Regions from separate parts of the Tepidibacter aestuarii genome, predicted to be linked through region 3. Evidence: a T-box and tRNA genes for the amino acid it is inferred to sense, from the RefSeq annotation. Region 3 holds a T-box; the other regions hold tRNA genes.

Region 1 (2,180 bases), 1.1 Mb from region 3:
GAAATTTGAGAGGAGCTGTCCTTAGTACGAGAGGACCGGGATGGACATACCTCTGGTGCACCAGTTGTCACGCCAGTGGCATAGCTGGGTAGCTATGTATGGAATGGATAAGCGCTGAAAGCATCTAAGCGCGAAGCCAACCTCAAGATAAGATTTCCCATCTTTATGAGTAAGATCCCAGGAAGACTACCTGGTTGATAGGTTCAAGGTGTAAGCTCAGTAATGAGTTCAGCTGATGAATACTAATAGATCGAGGACTTAACCAAATTTTAAATCTGGTCAATTTTGAAAGTATTAATCTTAATACTTAATATGCGGGTGTAGCTCAGTGGTAGAGTTCCGGCCTTCCAAGCCGGCTGCGAGGGTTCGACTCCCTTCACCCGCTCCAATATGTGGTTATTATAGCAAAGAGGATACACCTGTTCCCATTCCGAACACAGAAGTTAAGCTCTTTAGCGCTGATGGTACTTGGGGGGCAGCCCCCTGGGAGAGTAAGACGTAGCCACGTATGTTCCAAGGTAGCTCAATGGTGGAGCAATCGGCTGTTAACCGATAGGCTGTGGGTTCGAGCCCCACCCTTGGAGCCAAAAAAAATGCCGAGGTGGCGGAACTGGCAGACGCACAGGACTTAAAATCCTGCGGTCCTTACAGATCGTACCGGTTCGATTCCGGTCCTCGGCACCACAATAACGCGGGATGGAGCAGTTGGCAGCTCGTCGGGCTCATAACCCGAAGGTCGTAGGTTCAAGTCCTGCTCCCGCAACCAGTATGGCCCCTTGGTCAAGCGGTTAAGACACCGCCCTTTCACGGCGGTAACAGGGGTTCGATTCCCCTAGGGGTCACCATTAATAATTGGGCTCATAGCTCAGCTGGGAGAGCACCTGCCTTACAAGCAGGGGGTCACAGGTTCGAGCCCTGTTGAGCCCACCAATTATTTGGCCTGGTAGTTCAGTTGGTTAGAATGCCAGCCTGTCACGCTGGAGGTCGAGGGTTCGAGTCCCTTCCAGGTCGCCAAATAATTTGAAGAACAAGCTCACAGATGCTAAATATCTTTGGGTTTTTATTTTACAAAAAAATATATGCTAGTGTGGCTCAACGGTAGAGCAGCTGACTTGTAATCAGCAGGTTGTAGGTTCGATTCCTATCACTAGCTCCACACATGCGGGTGTGGCGGAATTGGCAGACGCACTAGACTTAGGATCTAGCGCTTTTAGCGTGGGGGTTCAAGTCCCTCCACCCGCACCAAAATATCATATGAGCGGAAATGGCTCAGTGGTAGAGCATCGCCTTGCCAAGGCGAGGGTCGCGAGTTCGAATCTCGTTTTCCGCTCCAATTTAATATGTACCTGTAGCTCAGTTGGATAGAGCAGTGGCCTTCTAAGCCACGTGTCCGGGGTTCGAATCCCTGCAGGTACGCCATTTCAAAAAGCTTAATCATTTAAATGGTTAAGCTTTTTTATTTAAAAAATTACATGATTTCGATTTATGGAAAACATAGATAAACGGTCTGAAGTAGCAACTATTTTAAGCAAAAATAATACTTTTTACTTATATTGCAAAATATATGTGCTTTGCTTATTGAATTATTTCTCAATGTATGAAATAATTAATCCGTAAAATAATATATAATAACAAATATTATAGGAGGTTACTAAATTGTGGGATATAAAAGATATCATAATGAACATAACTATCTTAGATATAATAGATATAAGTATAGTAGCTTATGTGTTTTATAAACTGTACATGTTAATAAAAGAAACTAGTGCAGAACAATTAATAAAAGGAATATTTGTACTTGTAGTAGCTACTAAATTAAGTGAACTTTTACAGTTGCATGTTGTGCACTGGGTACTAGCGAACACTATATCGATAGGAGTAATAGCTATACTTATAGTATTTCAGCCTGAACTCAGAAGGGCACTTGAATACATTGGGCGAACGAAATTTATATCAAAGCCCATAGGTGAATTTGATGAAGAAAATATAGATGAAATAATAGAAGAGTTAGTGGAGGCTATATATTCTTTGTCGAGACAAAAAATAGGAGCTTTAATAATAATAGAAAGAGAAACTGGTATAAATGATATAATTCAAACGGGAACAATTATAGATGCTAAAATAACAAGGCAACTTTTAATAAATTTGTTTATTCCGAATACTCCGCTTCATGATGGAGC
Region 2 (2,180 bases), 880 kb from region 3:
TTGGATAGAGCAGTGGCCTTCTAAGCCACGTGTCCGGGGTTCGAATCCCTGCAGGCACGCCATATACTGGGGATTCGCCAAGTCGGTAAGGCTCAGGATTTTGATTCCTGCATGCGTTGGTTCGAGTCCAGCATCCCCAGCCAATTTAATCTGACCCATTAGCTCAGTCGGTAGAGCACCTGACTTTTAATCAGGGTGTCCCGCGTTCGAGTCGCGGATGGGTCACCAAAGAAATGCGGAGGGGTGTCCGAGTGGCTTAAGGAGCTGGTCTTGAAAACCAGTGACTCCGAAAGGGGCCGTGGGTTCAAATCCCACCTCCTCCGCCAAATGCCCAGATAGCTCAGTCGGTAGAGCAGGGGACTGAAAATCCCCGTGTCGGTGGTTCGATTCCGCCTCTGGGCACCAATAAAATGTGGCGGCATAGCTCAGTTGGCTAGAGCGTTCGGTTCATACCCGAAAGGTCACTAGTTCGAATCTAGTTGCCGCTACCAAATAAAGTGGGCCTTTAGCTCAGTTGGTTAGAGCGCCCGGCTCATAACCGGTAGGTCTGGGGTTCGAGTCCCTGAAGGCCCACCACTTTATTTAATATATTATATCGAGGTGTAGCGCAGTTTGGTAGCGCACGTGGTTTGGGACCATGGGGCCGGGGGTTCGAGTCCCTCCACCTCGACCAATATGGTGGGTATAGCTCAGTCGGTTAGAGCGCCAGATTGTGGCTCTGGAGGCCGTGAGTTCGAATCTCATTACTCACCCCATATTTTGACCCATTAGCTCAGTCGGTAGAGCACCTGACTTTTAATCAGGGTGTCCCGCGTTCGAGTCGCGGATGGGTCACCAAAAAAAATGGCGACATAGCCAAGTGGTAAGGCAGAGGACTGCAACTCCTTCATCCCCAGTTCGAATCTGGGTGTCGCCTCCATTTTTTTTGTAAAAATCAAATAAGCGCCTATAGCTCAACTGGATAGAGTGTCTGACTACGAATCAGAAGGTTGGGGGTTCGAGTCCCTCTGGGCGCACCACGTTTAATTGGGCTCATAGCTCAGCTGGGAGAGCACCTGCCTTACAAGCAGGGGGTCACAGGTTCGAGCCCTGTTGAGCCCACCAATTTTGAAAAACACCTTTATTTTAAAGGTGTTTTTTTATTGTTTAAAAAATTATATAACGTTGAATCTATAGATAACAGCAATGGTGAATGTAAAAACTTATGGTTGCTATAAATGAATGTGAAGCTTTGAAAATAATAATCAGAATTTTATAAGGAGATCAATAATAGAAATTTTGTATTAATATATAAAATTAAACCCCCTCAGATACACTATTTATTGTGCATTTGAGAAGGTTCAACTATCTAGTAGATGATTTTTAATTACATAGCGTTTTTATATACTTCAATTATTTCTTCTAGAGAAGCTTGTTTAGGGTTAGTAAATCCGCAAGCATCTTTTAAAGCATTTTCAGAAAGAATAGTTAAATCTTCTTCTTTTGCATCTAGTTCTTTTAATCCAGAAGGAATCCCGATTTTTTTAGATAGTTTTTTAATAGAATCAATAACTTTAATAGCTGCTTTTTCATTTGAAATATTATGAATATCTTCTCCCATAGCTTTAGCAATGTCAACAAATCTATCAGGAACTACTTTAGAATTATATTCCTGAACATGAGGTAGTAATATAGCATTACAAACACCATGAGGTAGATCGTACAAACCACCTAACTGGTGTGCCATAGCATGAACATATCCAAGACTTGCATTATTAAATGCCATTCCAGCTAAAAATTGAGCATAGGCCATTTTGCCTCTAGCTTCTACATTAAAGCCATTATCTACAGCTTCTTTTAGGTTTGTGCATATTAATTCTATTGCCATTAATGCACAAGCATCTGTCACAGGAGTAGCTTGTGTTGACACAAAAGCTTCTATTGCATGAGTAAGAGCATCCATTCCTGTAGCTGCTGTTAACGATGCTGGTTTTTCTACCATTAGTAGTGGGTCGTTTACAGATATAGTTGGAGTTGTATGATTATCAACTATAGCCATTTTTATATGTCTATCCTCATCTGTTATTATACAAAACTTAGTCATTTCACTTGCAGTTCCTGCAGTTGTGTTAATAGCAACTAGTGGAAGCATAGATTTTTTAGATTTATTTACTCCTTCATAATCTTTTATACATCCACCG
Region 3 (2,180 bases):
TTCTGTTCTCTGATGTTGTAACATGCATTCTTTTTGAATATTTATTTGCAATATCTATTCTAAGTAATGCCCACTTAGCTGCATTTGATACTAACTCGTTTTCATAATTTATTAATTTTATAAGCTCATCTATTACAGTTTTGTTATTAGAACCTATTCTACCAAGGCTTACTATTGAATAGTATTTAACTATATCACAAGGGTTATTTAAAAGTTCAATTAAGTAAGGTATAGACTGTCTTCCTAAAGCTTCCCATGCAAAAGAACCGTTATAATATATATCATAAACTTGATCTGGTGATAATTCATCACATTTACTATTTCCTGTATCTTCCCATAATTTACTCAATTCATCTGGGCTTTGAAGATAATCTCCTATAAGTATTTCATAGCCTGTAGGTATCATGTTTGGATTTATTTTATTCATATAAGTTAGGTTATTAACTGTAGTGTTAAATTCTTTTGATAAACACAGAAAAGTATCTCTAAATTGAACTATATAATAAGGTGGTTGACCTTGTGATTTTGGAAGTTCTACACCTGGCTCAGGGATTATGAGCGGGGTATTAACTGTTATGTAATTTGGGTCACAAATTACATTAGCCTTAATTATAGATTGTTGAGATACATTAAATCTATTTGCTATTCTTTGAAGTGTATCGCCTCTTCTTACATAATAAAGCATGTTTTTATCTCCTTTCCAAATTCCATCTAATCTATATTATTCAAATTTAAAAGTTGTGGTTCCACAAATAACATAATTTTCAATAAATTTTTAATTTTAAAGTGATGCAATTTCAATAAGTTTGAATAAATATCTGTTTGAATGATATAATAATGATGTTGACAAAATTTCAAAAAAATATATAATATACTAAAATGATTAAATAGAATATAAATAAAAGCAGTGAAAAAGAGGAGTACGAAAGTTTCACCATTAGAGAGGAAAATCCTTGGCTGAAAGATTTTCTAGGAATGAGCTTTTGGAAGGTAGCTTTGGAGCTTCTGGGTCGAAATAATAGTAGACTTAGCCGGCAAATTGTCGTTAACAAGAAAGAGAGTCAGATTTATTCTGAAAATAAGGTGGTACCGCGAGCTTTTCGTCCTTTTAAGGACGAAGGGCTTTTTTTTTATACTAAGGAGATTATATAACTTTAAATACAGGAGGATTTAATATGGAAATCAAAAATTTACCTAAAAATTATGACCCTAAAGAGTTTGAAGAAAGACTTTACAGTCAGTGGTTAGAAAAAGGATATTTCAAAGGAGAAGTTGATGAGTCTAAAGAATCTTATTCTATAATGCTACCTCCACCTAATATAACAGGACAACTACATATGGGGCATGCACTTGATCATACTCTTCAAGATATACTTGTTAGATGGAAGAGAATGGATGGATATGCTACCTTATGGCAACCTGGAACTGACCATGCAAGTATTGCAACGGAGGTTAAGGTTGTTGAAAAGATAAAAAAAGATGAAGGTAAGAGTAAGTATGAGCTAGGAAGAGAAGGGTTCTTAGAAAGAGCTTGGGAATGGAGAAATATATACGGAAGAAGAATAGTTGAGCAAATGCAAAAGCTTGGAGATTCTTGCGATTGGGAAAAAGAAAGATTTACTATGGATGAGGGATGTAACAAAGCTGTTACAGAATTTTTCGTAAGATTATATAATGATGGACATATATATAGAGGAAATAGAATAATAAACTGGTGTCCTGATTGTAAAACATCTTTATCAGACGCAGAAGTTGAGCATGAAGAGCATGGAGGACATTTCTATCATGTTAAATACCAAGTTAAAGATTCTGATAAGTTCTTAGAAATAGCAACTACAAGACCAGAAACTATACTTGGAGATACTGCTGTTGCTGTTAATCCAGATGATGAGAGATACAAGGATTTAATAGGAAAAAGTCTGATATTACCTCTAGTGGGAAGAGAAATTCCTATAATTGCAGATGATTATGTTGAAATGGAATTTGGGACGGGAGCTGTTAAGATAACTCCAGCACATGATCCTAATGACTTTGAAATTGGAGAAAGACATAATCTTGAAAAAATAATAGTTATGAATGAAGATGGAACTATGAACTCTAAAGCTGATAAATATGAAGGTATGGACAGATATGAGTGTAGAAAAGTTCTTGTTGAAGATTTAGACAAAGAAGGTTATTTA
Region 4 (2,180 bases), 520 kb from region 3:
AAAAAGCAAGCTTTTTAATCTCCGCTCGACTTGCATGTGTTAGGCACGCCGCCAGCGTTCATCCTGAGCCAGGATCAAACTCTTAAATAAAAGTTTGTCAGTACTCAGTAAACTGACTTTATGTGTTGTTTCCGAAAATCACTGTTGTGATTTATTTATAACCTACTGTTTAATTTTCAAAGTTCATTTTGTGTTTCTTGTTTGCCTCGTTTTCGAGGACATGTAATAATATATCATCTTTCGACATATTCGTCAATACTTTTTTAAAAGTTTTTTTATAATGAGTAAGAATTTGTATTCCTATTTGAATTGCATATAAGTATAATTTCCGTTACGAATTTCAAAAAAATCTCTATATATAATCTTTCAAAGAAAGGCTTTTTTATCATTCACTCGAAATATACTATTAAACTCATCAATCATAATTAAAACTTTATAAAAAAAGATTACGTGGCTACGTCCTACTCTCCCAGGGGGCTGCCCCCCAAGTACCATCGGCGCTAAGGAGCTTAACTTCTGTGTTCGGAATGGGAACAGGTGTATCCTCCTTGCTATAATAACCACATAATCTTTTTAATTTTGGTGCCCAGAGGCGGAATCGAACCACCGACACGGGGATTTTCAGTCCCCTGCTCTACCGACTGAGCTATCTGGGCAAAAAAAAGTGGTGGGCCTTCAGGGACTCGAACCCCAGACCTACCGGTTATGAGCCGGGCGCTCTAACCAACTGAGCTAAAGGCCCACTTTTTTTGGTGGAGGGGACTGGATTCGAACCAGTGAAAGCGATGCTAACAGATTTACAGTCTGCCCCCTTTGGCCAACTCGGGAACCCCTCCATATTTTGGAGCTAGTGATAGGAATCGAACCTACAACCTGCTGATTACAAGTCAGCTGCTCTACCGTTGAGCCACACTAGCGTATATTATTTATTTTAAAAGTATTTTTTTGGCGACCTGGAAGGGACTCGAACCCTCGACCTCCAGCGTGACAGGCTGGCATTCTAACCAACTGAACTACCAGGCCAAATAATTGGTGGGCTCAACAGGGCTCGAACCTGTGACCCCCTGCTTGTAAGGCAGGTGCTCTCCCAGCTGAGCTATGAGCCCAATTATTAATGGTGACCCCTAGGGGAATCGAACCCCTGTTACCGCCGTGAAAGGGCGGTGTCTTAACCGCTTGACCAAGGGGCCATACTGGTTGCGGGAGCAGGACTTGAACCTACGACCTTCGGGTTATGAGCCCGACGAGCTGCCAACTGCTCCATCCCGCGTTATTGTGGTGCCGAGGACCGGAATCGAACCGGTACGATCTGTAAGGACCGCAGGATTTTAAGTCCTGTGCGTCTGCCAGTTCCGCCACCTCGGCATTTTTTTTGGCTCCAAGGGTGGGGCTCGAACCCACAGCCTATCGGTTAACAGCCGATTGCTCCACCATTGAGCTACCTTGGAACATACGTGGCTACGTCTTACTCTCCCAGGGGGCTGCCCCCCAAGTACCATCAGCGCTAAAGAGCTTAACTTCTGTGTTCGGAATGGGAACAGGTGTATCCTCTTTGCTATAATAACCACATATTGGAGCGGGTGAAGGGAGTCGAACCCTCGCAGCCGGCTTGGAAGGCCGGAACTCTACCACTGAGCTACACCCGCATATTAAGTATTAAGATTAATACTTTCAAAATTGACCAGATTTAAAATTTGGTTAAGTCCTCGATCTATTAGTATTCATCAGCTGAACTCATTACTGAGCTTACACCTTGAACCTATCAACCAGGTAGTCTTCCTGGGATCTTACTCATAAAGATGGGAAATCTTATCTTGAGGTTGGCTTCGCGCTTAGATGCTTTCAGCGCTTATCCATTCCATACATAGCTACCCAGCTATGCCACTGGCGTGACAACTGGTGCACCAGAGGTATGTCCATCCCGGTCCTCTCGTACTAAGGACAGCTCCTCTCAAATTTCCTACGCCTGCGACGGATAGGGACCGAACTGTCTCACGACGTTCTGAACCCAGCTCGCGTACCACTTTAATGGGCGAACAGCCCAACCCTTGGGACCTACTACAGCCCCAGGATGTGATGAGCCGACATCGAGGTGCCAAACCTCCCCGTCGATGTGGACTCTTGGGGGAGATAAGCCTGTTATCCCCAGGGTAGCTTTTATCCGTTGAGCGATGGCCCTT

Evidence for each region. A T-box is a leader RNA that pairs with one kind of tRNA and senses whether it is charged. The one in region 3 lies ahead of M2214_RS12750 (valine--tRNA ligase), so its partner is inferred to be a tRNA-Val.
Region 1: it encodes a tRNA-Val, which carries the amino acid that the T-box ahead of M2214_RS12750 (valine--tRNA ligase) is inferred to sense. The anticodon was not compared.
Region 2: it encodes a tRNA-Val, which carries the amino acid that the T-box ahead of M2214_RS12750 (valine--tRNA ligase) is inferred to sense. The anticodon was not compared.
Region 4: it encodes a tRNA-Val, which carries the amino acid that the T-box ahead of M2214_RS12750 (valine--tRNA ligase) is inferred to sense. The anticodon was not compared.

Annotation. Positions count from the first base shown of each region.
Region 1 covers NZ_OW235315.1:87,764-89,943, forward strand. The annotation lists rRNA gene M2214_RS00410 (23S ribosomal RNA) at 1-266, shown strand, start outside; tRNA gene M2214_RS00415 (tRNA-Gly) at 315-388, shown strand; rRNA gene rrf (5S ribosomal RNA) at 392-508, shown strand; tRNA gene M2214_RS00425 (tRNA-Asn) at 513-587, shown strand; tRNA gene M2214_RS00430 (tRNA-Leu) at 596-684, shown strand; tRNA gene M2214_RS00435 (tRNA-Met) at 691-766, shown strand; tRNA gene M2214_RS00440 (tRNA-Glu) at 771-845, shown strand; tRNA gene M2214_RS00445 (tRNA-Val) at 855-930, shown strand; tRNA gene M2214_RS00450 (tRNA-Asp) at 938-1,014, shown strand; tRNA gene M2214_RS00455 (tRNA-Thr) at 1,082-1,156, shown strand; tRNA gene M2214_RS00460 (tRNA-Leu) at 1,162-1,245, shown strand; tRNA gene M2214_RS00465 (tRNA-Gly) at 1,259-1,333, shown strand; tRNA gene M2214_RS00470 (tRNA-Arg) at 1,343-1,419, shown strand; gene cdaA (diadenylate cyclase CdaA) at 1,657-2,180, shown strand, end outside.
Region 2 covers NZ_OW235315.1:3,456,359-3,458,538, reverse strand. The annotation lists tRNA gene M2214_RS16920 (tRNA-Arg) at 1-62, shown strand, start outside; tRNA gene M2214_RS16915 (tRNA-Gln) at 68-143, shown strand; tRNA gene M2214_RS16910 (tRNA-Lys) at 153-228, shown strand; tRNA gene M2214_RS16905 (tRNA-Ser) at 238-326, shown strand; tRNA gene M2214_RS16900 (tRNA-Phe) at 330-405, shown strand; tRNA gene M2214_RS16895 (tRNA-Met) at 415-491, shown strand; tRNA gene M2214_RS16890 (tRNA-Ile) at 500-576, shown strand; tRNA gene M2214_RS16885 (tRNA-Pro) at 597-673, shown strand; tRNA gene M2214_RS16880 (tRNA-His) at 679-755, shown strand; tRNA gene M2214_RS16875 (tRNA-Lys) at 762-837, shown strand; tRNA gene M2214_RS16870 (tRNA-Cys) at 846-919, shown strand; tRNA gene M2214_RS16865 (tRNA-Arg) at 943-1,019, shown strand; tRNA gene M2214_RS16860 (tRNA-Val) at 1,029-1,104, shown strand; gene yiaY (L-threonine dehydrogenase) at 1,367-2,180, opposite strand, start outside.
Region 3 covers NZ_OW235315.1:2,579,133-2,581,312, reverse strand. The annotation lists gene M2214_RS12755 (LysM peptidoglycan-binding domain-containing protein) at 1-685, opposite strand, end outside; T-box leader at 899-1,111, shown strand; gene M2214_RS12750 (valine--tRNA ligase) at 1,176-2,180, shown strand, end outside.
Region 4 covers NZ_OW235315.1:3,099,722-3,101,901, forward strand. The annotation lists rRNA gene M2214_RS15060 (16S ribosomal RNA) at 1-90, opposite strand, end outside; rRNA gene rrf (5S ribosomal RNA) at 449-565, opposite strand; tRNA gene M2214_RS15070 (tRNA-Phe) at 581-656, opposite strand; tRNA gene M2214_RS15075 (tRNA-Ile) at 666-742, opposite strand; tRNA gene M2214_RS15080 (tRNA-Tyr) at 751-836, opposite strand; tRNA gene M2214_RS15085 (tRNA-Thr) at 843-917, opposite strand; tRNA gene M2214_RS15090 (tRNA-Asp) at 947-1,023, opposite strand; tRNA gene M2214_RS15095 (tRNA-Val) at 1,031-1,106, opposite strand; tRNA gene M2214_RS15100 (tRNA-Glu) at 1,116-1,190, opposite strand; tRNA gene M2214_RS15105 (tRNA-Met) at 1,195-1,270, opposite strand; tRNA gene M2214_RS15110 (tRNA-Leu) at 1,277-1,365, opposite strand; tRNA gene M2214_RS15115 (tRNA-Asn) at 1,374-1,448, opposite strand; rRNA gene rrf (5S ribosomal RNA) at 1,453-1,569, opposite strand; tRNA gene M2214_RS15125 (tRNA-Gly) at 1,573-1,646, opposite strand; rRNA gene M2214_RS15130 (23S ribosomal RNA) at 1,695-2,180, opposite strand, start outside.